DNA from 3 places in the Ureibacillus sp. FSL K6-0165 genome. Region 2 is predicted to be linked to each of the others. Evidence: predicted binding sites of a transcription regulator. Region 2 holds the regulator's gene; each other region holds the start of a gene.

Region 1 (4,293 bases), on a different contig from region 2:
AATTGAACTGATATTAGTCAACCTAAGGAAGATATTAGTCAATCTGTGGAATTTATTAGCCAAGCAAACAAAATGGGAGAACTGTGATTTGCTTTATTAGTCAAAATCGAACTGATATTAGTCAACCTCAGGAAGATATTAGTCAAACTTAAGAACTTATTAGCCAAGCAAATAAAATGAGGGAACTATGATTTGCTTTATTAACCAACTCGAACTGATATTAGTCAACCTGAGGAAGATATTAGTCAAACTTAAGAACTTATTAGCCAAACAATCAAAATGAGAAGCTTAGATTTGCTTTATTAATCAAAATCCATTTTATTTTCGCCTATTTTAAAAAAACGGCTGAGCAAAAAGAGCTCTAGCCGTTTTCACACGTACTTTATTCACCTTTTGCTACTACTAATTGACCTTCTAGTAATGAAACCCTCATCATCTCGCCTGGAAGAATTTCTCCCTTTAACAACTCTCTTGCCACAGCCGTTTCAACATGTCGTTGCACAAATCGTTTTAATGGTCTTGCACCAAATTGTGGGTCAATACCGTTTTCTACAACCCAATTTACCACTTCATCATCCACGATTAGCGTAATTTCATTTTCAGCTACTCGTTGTTGCAATTGTTTAATGTATTTCCAGGCGATTGTAGTAAAGTGTTCATCCGTCAATGCATGGAATAAAATAATATCGTCTATCCGGTTTAACAATTCTGGCTTGAAATGTTTTCGAAGTTCTCTCATTACAACATTTTCAACCTCTTCGTCAACATAAGAGCCTGCTTCCAATAAATACTGAGAACCTATATTGGATGTCATAATGATAACCGTATTCGTAAAGTTTACAAGACGCCCTTGGCTATCCGTAATCCGACCATCATCTAAAATTTGAAGCAAAATATTCGCCACATCTGGATGGGCTTTTTCAATTTCATCTAATAAAATAACAGAATATGGATTGCGACGTACCGCTTCTGTCAATTGTCCGCCCTCTTCATAGCCGACATACCCTGGAGGTGCACCAACTAATCGTGATACACTATGTTTTTCCATATATTCACTCATATCAATGCGAATAAAATGATCTTCTGAATCAAATAATTGTGCGGCCAATGCTTTTGCAAGCTCCGTTTTCCCTACTCCAGTTGGACCAAGGAAAATGAAGGAACCGATTGGACGGTAAGGATCTTTAATGCCAGCACGTGCACGCCATACAGCTTCTGTTACGAGTTTCACCGCTTCATCTTGACCAACGACTCTTTCATGGAGAGTATCTTTTAAACGCAATAATTTTTCCCGTTCACCTTCCACTAATTTTGTAACTGGAATTCCAGTCCATCGAGAAACAATTGTTGCAATTTCTTCTGCCGTAACTTCTTCTCTTAAAATCCGATTTTCTGAAGCATTGGCTAAAGTTTTTTCTAATTGTTTGATTTCCTTTTCCACAGCAGGAATTTTTCCGTATTGGAGTTCCGCCAATTTATTCAAATCTTGCCTGCTCTGTGCATCTTCAAACTGACGGCGGTACTCATCCAATAATGCCCTTTTTGTTTGCAGTTGCTCCAAACCTTCTTTTTCGAATTGCCATTTCTTTTTTAATTCTTTTTGTTCATCTTTTAGTTGTTGTAATTCTATTCTAAGGGCTTCTAAACGTTTTTTACTCGCCTCGTCCTTTTCTTTCATTAACGCCTGCTCTTCTATTTCCAGTTGCATCACGCGGCGAGTCACATCATCCAATTCTTGGGGCATGGAATCGATTTCTGTACGAATCATTGCGCAAGCTTCATCAATTAAATCAATGGCTTTGTCCGGTAAAAAGCGATCTGTAATATAGCGATTTGAAAGTTGAGAAGCAGCTATTATCGCACGGTCATGAATTCTTACTCCATGATGCAATTCAAAACGTTCTTTTAAGCCCCTCAATATCGAAATCGTATCTTCAACAGAAGGTTCTCTCACCATCACTTGTTGAAATCTTCGTTCTAAAGCTGGATCTTTTTCAATATATTTACGATATTCATCTAACGTAGTCGCCCCGATACAATGAAGTTCACCACGAGCAAGCATTGGCTTCAAAATATTCCCAGCATCCATTGAACCTTCTGCTTTACCTGCACCAACAATCGTATGAATCTCATCAATAAACAAAATGATGCGCCCTTCTGATTCACGAATTTCTTTTAACACGCTTTTTAAACGTTCCTCAAATTGACCACGGAAACTAGCACCAGCAATTAATGAACTCATATCTAATTCCCAAAGAATACAATCTTTCAATCCTTCTGGCACATCTTTACGAACAATTCGTTGAGCCAGCCCTTCAACGATTGCGGTTTTCCCAACGCCAGGTTCTCCAATTAACACTGGATTATTTTTCGTTTTTCTGGATAAAATACGAATCACATTTCGAATTTCTTCGTCGCGGCCAATAACAGGATCAATTTTCCCTTTTTTTACTTCTTCATTTAAATTGCGTCCGAATTTTTCTAATGCACTTTGATTATCTTCCTGTTGTAATTGCATCCAATCACCTTCTTATATGTTTGACCTTCTTTGACTAACTTGATTATAAGATTACGATTATGGAAATGCAAAAAATATCTCCAAAATTATTCAAAAAAAACAGTAGATTAATGTGGTATTATATATATAAGTTTAAATGTGTGTCGTTGAATGGAACCGACAAATTAACATCATTATTAAGGATGTGATGAATAGCATGGTCTTAGTCGATATGGTTCCTATGAATTTCAATTCGCTATTTGCAGAACATGGTCTGTTATTGAAAATAGATAAAGGAAATCAAATCTTCCAGGAAGGTGAAAATGCAGAAGAACTTTATCTTATTCAAAAAGGAGCCGTACAATTAAGCAAAGAAACAGAAAGCGGTAAAGAATTGACGCTAAGAATTTGCGGTCCTAACTCCATGATCGGTGAATGTTCTGTTTTTGGTCCTCCTATCAATCATACAATGACTGCTAAAGCAATGATGAATACTGAACTTTTGTCCATGAAAAAAGATTCATTAGAAATGCTTTTAACTGAGCAACCGACATTAATGATTGAATATATTAAATGGCTACAAAATGAACATCTGAAAACCCAAAGTATTTTACGGGATTTAGTGATGCACGGTAAAAAAGGAGCTCTTTACTCAACCCTCATTCGACTTGCCAATACTTACGGCAAATTGAATGAAAACAACGATCTTTACATTGATTTCAATTTAACGAATTCGGATCTTGCCAACCTTTGCTCCACAAGTCGAGAAATGGTGAATCGTATGCTGAATGATCTAAAAAAACAAGGAGTTATTTCATTTGATAAAAGCATCATTACCATTCACAATTTAGAGTATTTGAAGAAAGAAATATGTTGCGAAAACTGTCCGCTATCCGTTTGCCGCATTGATTGAACATGGAGGCTGGGACAAAAATCGAGTAGGAGGGAGTGATTAGCTCCCGTCCTCTCACACCACCGTACGTACGGTTCCGTATACGGCGGTTCAATTAAGATCATTGACGCAAGTTTTCATAACTTCCGTGAATAGCTTGTCTTCTTATGCCAGTGGTCACTCCACCCTCCAAGAGGTCTCCCACGGGATTCACCGCTTCCTTCCTCAAGTGAGGTACTACGTTTTCTGTGTTCATCATGACTCACTGAATGCCAAGGGCTATTCTCTCTTAATTGTTCGGTCCTTCTTAGTAGTTCTAAACCAACTAATACTATGACCTCTGCTGACTTCTGACGGTTCAGCTACTTATCACTAAGTAGGTTATGAAGCGTACTTCACCTATCCGCCAGACCTCCCCGGGTAAGTACATGCACTTTCACACCATCTATCCGCCTCATTTACTCGATATGACCTTCGACAGAAAGAGCTTTGTTTTGTTTCGCAAACTCACTCAATCATACCTAGCCTTATATGAGGTTCGTGTTCCTCGGACCGGTGTTTTGCCTCCAGCTTCCTTCAGATTCCGCGTCACCACGGACACCCTTGCTCTTGGCTAACCTCTACTTCTGTCTTCGGGGTTCGGGACTTACACCCTATAGTTCATGTACATGCCGGGCGCACGATAAAAAACACCATTTTCTCACGGGAGAAAATGGTGTTTTTTTGATAATTGAAGAAAATTTGATTTCCGTTCCGGGGACGCTTTCCGCGGGCCCGGCTCGAGCCTCCTCTGATTCAATCCTTCGCTCCTGCGGGGTCTCGAGAGGGCTCGTCGCAGGAAAGCTTTGAATTTACTTCCTTGAACTTGCTCCGCTTTGCGACTAAGCGTGCGCGACAGGAGCAC
Region 2 (4,293 bases):
CTAAACCTTGTGATGTGGCTGATGCGATATTTTGTGATTGTTCAGAAATCATTTGAATCGATGCTGTCGTTTCTTGATTCATGGCATTTAAATCTTCAGCAATGTTTTGGATGGAGATTAATAATGATTGTTTTACTTGATCATTTTCCATACGTAATCGTTCTTGCTCAATTTCGTAAGCTTCAATCACAAGTTGCATTTCTAAATTGATAATTTTAGAAAATGCATTGATGGCAAGAATTGCTTCTTCTTTAGAAATATCAAGCTTATTAATAAACTGAGTAAATGCTGTTGTTAAAGATTGGAAAGAAGCGATATACCATTTAGATGATAATCCAATTTTGATATGAGCAAGGGCAATTCTAGTTCGGTTCTCTAAATAATGATTATCAATTTGTCCTTCAAAAATATCTTGTAAATGCTTTGTTAAAGTAATTTTCAATCGATCAATTGTTGAGTATTGATTAATTAATTCTACTAAATGTTTATTCATTGAAATGTTTTCATAAAAAATATCAACCATCTTTGGAATATAGTTCTCAATAAGTGGTTTTAATTGTTTAAGGATGGCTAATTCTTTTTTTGTTAACTGAACCATTTCAATTTGTTTGGCTACAATAGGGTTCGCAGAAACGTTTATTCCTACTTCGTGAATATATTTTTCTTCATCAAAAAATTGATTATAATTTGATTTGTTTTCCTTGTTATAAAGTACAAACCTCATATGTATGCTCCATTCTAATTTAATTTTTTTATTGTTTGACCCATTACAGTTTAATTCCTGAATTTGTATTTTTATTATAAACAATGTAAAATACGATTAGTTTATTAGTTCGTATTGTTTTTTATTAAATTAGTAAAGGAAGTTTGTTAAGATGAATCAGCGAAGGCTTGCTTATATTATTGTGTCCATGGTGACAGTAGCAGTTATTTCCACATTAATGTTAAACAATATGTTTGATGAGGTACCGAAAAATCATAAAATTTTAATTATCATTAGTGCCACCTTGTTTTCAGGTCTTTTTGCCCGCGGGTTATTCCCTGCTGATCATCCTGATGAAATCGATTCTAAACATACAGATAATAAAAAGAATGGTAATTAAGCCCTCCTAATTTGAGAGGGCTTTTTTCATTTCTGTTTTTCTGTTTACAGAATACCATATTATTTAGTAGTATCTAAAGATTTTTTTGACTATAAATTGAAAATTGTGGAAAAGATATGAAAAAGAAACGGACAAAAGAATAAAATCAATGATAAAACACGCAAGGTTTTTGAAACTATTAATCAAATCATTCGTACATGTATATAACAAGAATTTCAATAACCTTAAAGGGGGTTAACAAATATATGGAAGAAAAATGGGCTAAAGTTATTATTCACGCAAGTGCTTTTTTTGCACCAGTTCTAGTACCAATTTTATTTTTCTTAATAAGCAGTGAAGAAAGTGTTAAACGAATATCGATTCAAGCATTGCTCTTCCAGTTTGTTATGTGGGTATTAATCGGTATTTCTGTCGTACTAAGTTTTCTTTTAATTGGTATTCCATTCTTAATTATCTTTGGAATTATGACATTTGTTGTACCAATTATCGGTATTTTCAATGCGCTGCGAGAAACACCTTGGAATTACCCAATTGTTGGCCGTTGGGTATAAAATAATTTCTCGTAAATGTAAAACTCCTGAGTATTCTTCAGCTTAGATGAATATATTGATAAAAAATCGGCAAAGCGTACTTTCATACGTATTGTCGATTTTTTTACAATAAAAATGGTCAAGGGTTTATCGTTGCAAATATGGAAAAAAGGAAATATAATAAAGTCAAAGATAGTCAAAGTCAAAAAGAGCGAGGTGAAGTTGTAATCATAATGAAAAATATTTCAGATTTAATTGAAGGGTATTTAAAACAAGTTATCGAATTAGGTGGTAAAGGACATATTGAAATTAAACGCAGCGAATTAGCCGATATGTTTCAATGCGTTCCCTCGCAAATTAATTACGTTATTAATACCCGATTCACAGTGGAACGAGGCTACCTTGTTGAAAGCAAACGAGGTGGCGGTGGATATATAAGAATTTTTCGTGTGAAACCAAGTTCAAAAGTTGAGCTGATTGAAAATATCATTAAACAAATTGAAAAAGGTGCCACGCAAAATATGGCTGAAGATATTATATATAGGCTGCTGGACGAAGGCGTTATAACCGACAGAGAGGCAACGATAATGCTCGCTGCCATCGATCGGAATACGTTAAAGTTACAACTCCCAGCTCGTGATGAATTGAGGGCCGCTATTTTAACATCGATGTTACTAACTTTAAAATACGAAAAATAAAGAGGTGGTGGGTCATGATTTGTGAACACTGTAAACAACGGAAAGCAACCGTTACAGTTACACAAATAATAAATGGCCATAAAAGTGAGAAGCATTATTGTGAAGTATGTGCAGCACAATTTCATCCATTCAACTTAGACTTTCATAAAGAAGAACAAATCCCAATCCATCAATTGTTATCTAATTGGTTTGGGATGCCTATTTGGAAAAATGAAACACAAGAAAGAGCTGTTCAACCATCCATCCAGACAAATGCATGTCCGGCTTGCGGATTTACTTTTCGTAAATTTTTAAATGAAGGTAAATTGGGTTGCCCACAATGCTATGAAACCTTTGGCGAAAAACTTCCGCAAGTACTTGCAAAAATACAAGCGGGAACCAAACATACTGGAAAAAGGCCTGGACAAAAAGTGGATAACAACCGAATTATTAAAAAACAAATTGAACATGCACGCGAACAGCTGCAATTAGCTATACAAGATGAACGTTTTGAAGATGCGGCGAAATTCAGAGATGAAATTAAAGCATTGGAACGCAAGCTTGAGATGGGAGGTGTTGATACACCATGAACCTTGAATATTTCTTAAAAGCGGAAGCACCGAGTTGGATGGGCGTTGACGGTGAAGAAAATGACATTGTCATTTCCACCCGGATTCGATTAGCGAGAAACTTGGATGGTTTCCGTTTCCCATTAATATTTACTGATGAAGAAGCGAAAACGGTTGATCAAATGGTTACGCAAGCTTTTTCCCAATTGAATAACGGAAATCACCATTTCTCTCATTTCACAATTCAAGAAATGCCCGTATTACAACGTCAAGTATTAGTTGAAAAACATCTCATTAGCCCGATGCTTGCCAATAGAGAAAAATTCGCTTCAGTTATCATTTCAAAAGATGAAGCCATTAGTGTGATGGTAAATGAAGAAGACCACTTAAGAATCCAATGTTTATCCCCTGGACTTCAACTAATAGAAACTTATGAAATGGCTAATAAATTAGATTGTCAGCTTGAAAAACTTTTACCGATTGCCTTCAATAACCAATTCGGCTATTTAACGAGTTGCCCTACAAATGTAGGAACTGGTTTACGAGCATCTGTGATGATGCATTTACCAGGACTTTCGATGATGAAGCAAATGAAAGTATTAACACAAATGCTAGCTCGTTTTGGCATGGTCGTGAGAGGTATTTACGGTGAGGGCAGTGAAAATCTAGGGAACATGTATCAAATTTCAAATCAAGTAACCCTCGGTAAAGCAGAAGATGAAATAATTGATGATTTACAAACTGTCGTGATGCAAATCATTGAACAAGAACGAAACGCAAGACAAACTCTATTAAAACAATCCCAAGTTGCTTTGGAGGACCGTATTCACCGTGCCTTTGGTACTTTGAAACATGCGCGGATTATGACAAGTGAAGAAGCAGCAACATGTTTATCTAATGTTCGCTTAGGCATAGATTTAGGCATAATTAAAAATGTTTCAAAACATGTATTAAATGAATGCACAATACTGATTCAACCAGGATTCGTACAACAATACGCAGGCACAACTTTGGAACCAGGAGAGCGAGATGTATTCCGAGCAAAATTAATACGAGAAAAATTAAACGATGGAAATTCGAAATTAAAGGAAAAAGGAGAGGAAAAACATGATGTTTAATCGTTTTACTCAACGAGCTCAAAAAGTGTTACAGTTGGCGCAAGAAGAAGCCATTCGTTGGAAGCATGAATCCATCGGAACTGAACATATCTTGCTCGGGCTAATTCGCGAAGGTGGAGGCATTGCTGCAAAAGCTTTAGAAGCGATTGATGTAAGCCCAGAGATGATTGAACGAGGTATCGAGGAACTAGTTGGAAAAGGTACGAAGGATGTTGGACCAATCGTTCACTATACACCAAGAGCTAAGAAAGTTATTGAACTATCCGTAGATGAATCTCGAAAACTGGGTCATGCTT
Region 3 (4,293 bases), 730 kb from region 2:
CCATAGGGATTTCCGCGCAGAAGAAACCGTAAATACCTTGGTCCATCTGGCGAAGCACTTCTTCCCAGTTAGGGCTAGTTCCTTCAAAATAATGCTTATACACATTACAGCCATAAGCATAAAATCCGAGATCTGTCGTTCCCGCCCCAGCAAATCTGAGCGGATTCATTTCAATTGGAATAATGCCATGATTATTTTTTCTCACTTCAAAGTGAATTGGAAAATTTTTCAACGGAACAACTTCTCTAAACTTATGCATAAAAGCCAATATGTCATCGTAGATTTCATGAATTACTTGTTTTGATGTATAGTAGATTCGATCTGACGTATCATATTCGTCTTTAAACAAATGTTTAAAAATATTTAAAATCACAGGATTACCATTATGATCGTAATAACAGTCAACAGCATATTCTTCTCCAAATACCCATTGCTCGATTAAAATGCTCTCTCCGTTAATCACTTCATTGTCGTACATGTTTTTTATAACAAGTAAATCTACACTTAACTTATGTATTGCATCCTGCCATTCATCTGCACTTTTTACTTTATACACTCCAACGCTTGAATATCCTTTGCTTGGCTTAATTACAACGGGAAAAGGAATATCCTCCACCGGAATGTTAAAAAGCTCATCCAGGTTTACTACCTTATAAAAATAATCAGGGTACATTTTAGAAAGGATTTGACGGAACATCCCTTTATCTTTTAATTGTTTTGACCAACGATTTTGAACACTATTAGGAGCATAAGATTCAAGCAATGCTAAGCAGCTTTCAGAGTTTGTCAATATCTTTTGGTGTTCGTTAATGATAGAAAAAAAATCTCCATCTGGCATTTCCGAACTGTTACCTTGTTTAATAACAGGTACATTAAGTTCTTGCAACGATTTGACCAGAATTGGAGAAATAATTTGATCATTTATGAGAATCATTTTGAATCCCCTTTCTTAAAGCAGAGTTTCTGTTTCTTTCCATAAAGTTAAAATGTTTCAAACGCAAAAATAAGATAAACTAGACAGATGGCTCTTTTACCTCTCGTTCTGCATACATTTATATGGCATCTAATCAATCCAATTGCTGAACAAAATAAAACGAATTGAGACTTACTTCCTATGACGGAAAAGTTGCGATGAATGGGCCATTTTTCTTATCGTCAAAATAATGAGAAGTTTTAACTTTTTAGGTAAATTTATTATTCATTGTTAAATAAATGAGCTTATTAAGTTTCCCAGCATAATTTTTTACTATAAAATACTCCGACTCTTATTGCTAAGTAAGTAGCAAATTATGTACCAAAATTCATCAATGAAATCAGTAAAAATACTCAACTGGAACGCATTGAGGACGGAATCATTACTTGTGATTATATAAAGTGATAATCAAGGGGGGAGGTGGATACAAAATAGAAGGAATTAAAGCACCTAAACGTTGATGGGGTTAAGAAATTGGTAATTCTATCGGATATTTTCAGATATCCAAAAAATAAAAAAGACTGCAAACGCAGTCGTATCATCGGATGTTTGTAGCGCCCTCGGAGGGAATCGAACCCCCAGTGCAAGAACCGGAATCTTGAGTGTTATCCATTACACCACGAGGGCACATATCAAATAAAAGGTTCTTCCCAAAATTTGCATATTTTATTACTATTTTTCATATAATAATAAATATGCATTGTGTTGTAAATAATCTGTTTCGTCTATGAATATTAACGACTTTATCATTATACACAGGTCTTCATAACAATTCAACCATTTAGCAAGAAGAAAGTTATTCTATTATAGATGATTTGGGATTTGTGTATATTCAATAAATTGCCCTTACTTTATATTTGACCATTCTTGACTAATATGTGTATGATAAACATACAAGCTGAAACAATTTCCGTTTCGGTACGTAGAAATATAAAGAAAATCAATTATTGGTTTAAGGAGGACGTAATAATGAATTTAGTTCCTACAGTTATTGAGCAAACAAGTCGTGGTGAGCGTGCTTACGATATTTATTCTCGCCTATTAAAAGACCGAATTATATTACTTGGAAGCCCAATTGATGATAATGTAGCAAACTCTATTGTAGCACAATTGTTATTCTTAGCTGCAGAAGATCCAGAAAAAGATATTTCGTTATACATTAACTCACCAGGTGGTTCAATTACTGCAGGTATGGCAATCTACGATACAATGCAATATATTAAACCAGATGTACAAACAATTTGTATCGGTATGGCAGCTTCCATGGGTGCTTTCCTCCTATCTGCAGGTGCAAAAGGAAAACGTTATGCATTGCCTAACGCAGAAGTGATGATTCACCAACCACTTGGCGGTGCTCAAGGGCAAGCTACTGAAATTGAAATTGCAGCTAAGCGCATTCTATTCTTACGTGATAAATTAAATAGACTATTGGCTGATCATACTGGTCAACCAATTGAAAAAATTGCGCAAGATACAGACCGTGATAACTTCATGACAGCTGAACAAGCTAAAGAATACGGTTTAATTGACCACATTATTTCTTCAAGTGAGGAAAAATAATCACGAAAATAAAAATTGTCACCCAATAATTATTGGGTGATAATTTTTTATTTTGTCGATTTTCTTTCGCTGGATTCCAAGGCCAAACTCGAGGCCCTCGCCCTTTTTCAACCCTAGGTTTTGTCACTAATAAATTGCGACAAAACATATGCGACAAGTTTACTTGCCGTCTTTACTCAAATCGACATATCAAATATTCATCATAATTTATACTAATATATCGTTTCGTTCAAAAAACCCTATTCTTTTTTATATTCCCCACTTGAAAATTTGTTTGAATAATTAAAAATAAAAAAACTCACAATTCTCGAAATGATTCGAAAAATTGCGAGCGTTTTCAATTTTTTCATAAATCAAACTTCTTTTTGGATGAAGGAAGATAATCCTTCAATTGCCTCATTTTCATCATTACCCTCAGCGATTAATTTTACTGTTGTACCTCTTGCAATGGCTAAGCTCATGATTCCCATTATAGATTTTGCATTTACTTTTTTATCATCTTTTTGCAGAAAAATATCTGCCTTATAACGATTCGCCTCTTGAACAAACAACGCCGCTTGTCGAGCTTGCAAGCCGGTCTTCAGTTTAACCTCCACTGTGGTTTCAACCATTTTCATTTTCACACCCTTTCTAAAACCGTTCATCTCATTTTATATCTATCTTAACGAAATTATTTAAAAAGAACAATGTGAATTCAATTTTATTATTTTATTACTTTTTCGCCACGGCGCAGCTTTTCGGCAATTTCATCAATCTTTCTTAAACGATGATTGATTCCTGACTTGCTGACTGTTCCCGTCGACACCATTTCTCCTAATTCTTTTAACGTGACATCTTGATGTTCGATGCGCAGCCTAGCAACTTCTCGCAATTTTTCTGGCAAATTATCGATACCAATTGTTTGATCAATAAATTTTATGTTTTCTACTTGCCTTAATGCTGCACCAATGGTTTTATTTAAGTTTGCTGTTTCGCAATTCACGATTCGATTCACGCTATTACGCATATCTCGTAAAATACGAACATCTTCAAACTTTAACATCGCTTGAAATGCACCAGTTAAGCCAAGAAAATCTGAAATTTTTTCCGCTTCTTTTAAATAAGTAATGTGCCCTTTTTTACGATCAATGGTTTTCGCATTTAATTGAAATTCATTCATCAAATTGGCTAAAGCTTCACTATGCTCTTTATACATTGAATAAATTTCTAAATGATACGATGACGTCTCTGGATTATTAACAGATCCACCAGCTAAAAAAGCTCCTCTTAAGTAGGCTCTTTTTTGCTCATCTGTTTTCAATAACGATTGGGAAATAGAATGATTTAATTGAAACTCTCCTTGTAAAATATCAAGATCTTTTAATATTTCTTGCGCACCTTCACGAATGCGACAAATGTAAACGTTATTTTTCTTTAATCTCATTTTTTTGCGAACCAGCAATTCTACATTATATGGATAAAGCTTTTTAATAATCGTATAAATTCTTCTAGCTATTGCAGCGTTTTCTGTTTGCACATCTAAACTAAGTTGTTTATTTGAAAAAGAGAGCGTCCCATTCATGCGGATAATTGCAGAGACTTCTGCTTTTAAACATTGATCGCTCTCTTCAATTTGAGTCAATTCTTTTTTCGTTTCTGAAGCAAATGACATCGAAGCCCCCCCTCTCTTATGTAAATCGTTCATACTAATTTTTTATTTTTAATGAGTAATCGAGTAACCATTCTGCAATCGCTTCACCTTCATGTCGCACAACGCCGTT

Evidence for each region. Region 2 encodes CtsR, which represses protease genes until heat stress. Its sites were predicted from a motif close to ATGGTCAATAAAGGTCAAACA; they were not measured.
Region 1: a site for CtsR is predicted at 2,536-2,556, ahead of NST00_RS14280 (ATP-dependent Clp protease ATP-binding subunit). Genes of this name have one in related genera too.
Region 3: a site for CtsR is predicted at 1,828-1,848, ahead of clpP (ATP-dependent Clp endopeptidase proteolytic subunit ClpP). Genes of this name have one in related genera too.

Annotation. Positions count from the first base shown of each region.
Region 1 is NZ_JBBOQS010000002.1:128,115-132,407, reverse strand. It holds gene NST00_RS14280 (ATP-dependent Clp protease ATP-binding subunit) at 383-2,518, opposite strand; gene NST00_RS14275 (Crp/Fnr family transcriptional regulator) at 2,703-3,410, shown strand; gene NST00_RS14270 (hypothetical protein) at 3,511-3,648, opposite strand.
Region 2 is NZ_JBBOQS010000001.1:688,892-693,184, forward strand. It holds gene NST00_RS14945 (methyl-accepting chemotaxis protein) at 1-199, opposite strand, end outside; partial or broken gene NST00_RS14950 (protoglobin domain-containing protein) at 173-724, opposite strand; gene NST00_RS03365 (hypothetical protein) at 876-1,103, shown strand; gene NST00_RS03370 (DUF4870 domain-containing protein) at 1,349-1,654, shown strand; gene NST00_RS03375 (CtsR family transcriptional regulator) at 1,867-2,331, shown strand; gene NST00_RS03380 (UvrB/UvrC motif-containing protein) at 2,346-2,900, shown strand; gene NST00_RS03385 (protein arginine kinase) at 2,897-3,997, shown strand; gene NST00_RS03390 (ATP-dependent Clp protease ATP-binding subunit) at 3,987-4,293, shown strand, end outside.
Region 3 is NZ_JBBOQS010000001.1:1,420,210-1,424,502, reverse strand. It holds gene NST00_RS07065 (ATP-grasp domain-containing protein) at 1-934, opposite strand, end outside; tRNA gene NST00_RS07060 (tRNA-Arg) at 1,529-1,600, opposite strand; gene clpP (ATP-dependent Clp endopeptidase proteolytic subunit ClpP) at 1,943-2,533, shown strand; gene NST00_RS07050 (HPr family phosphocarrier protein) at 2,887-3,144, opposite strand; gene whiA (DNA-binding protein WhiA) at 3,237-4,184, opposite strand; gene NST00_RS07040 (gluconeogenesis factor YvcK family protein) at 4,219-4,293, opposite strand, start outside.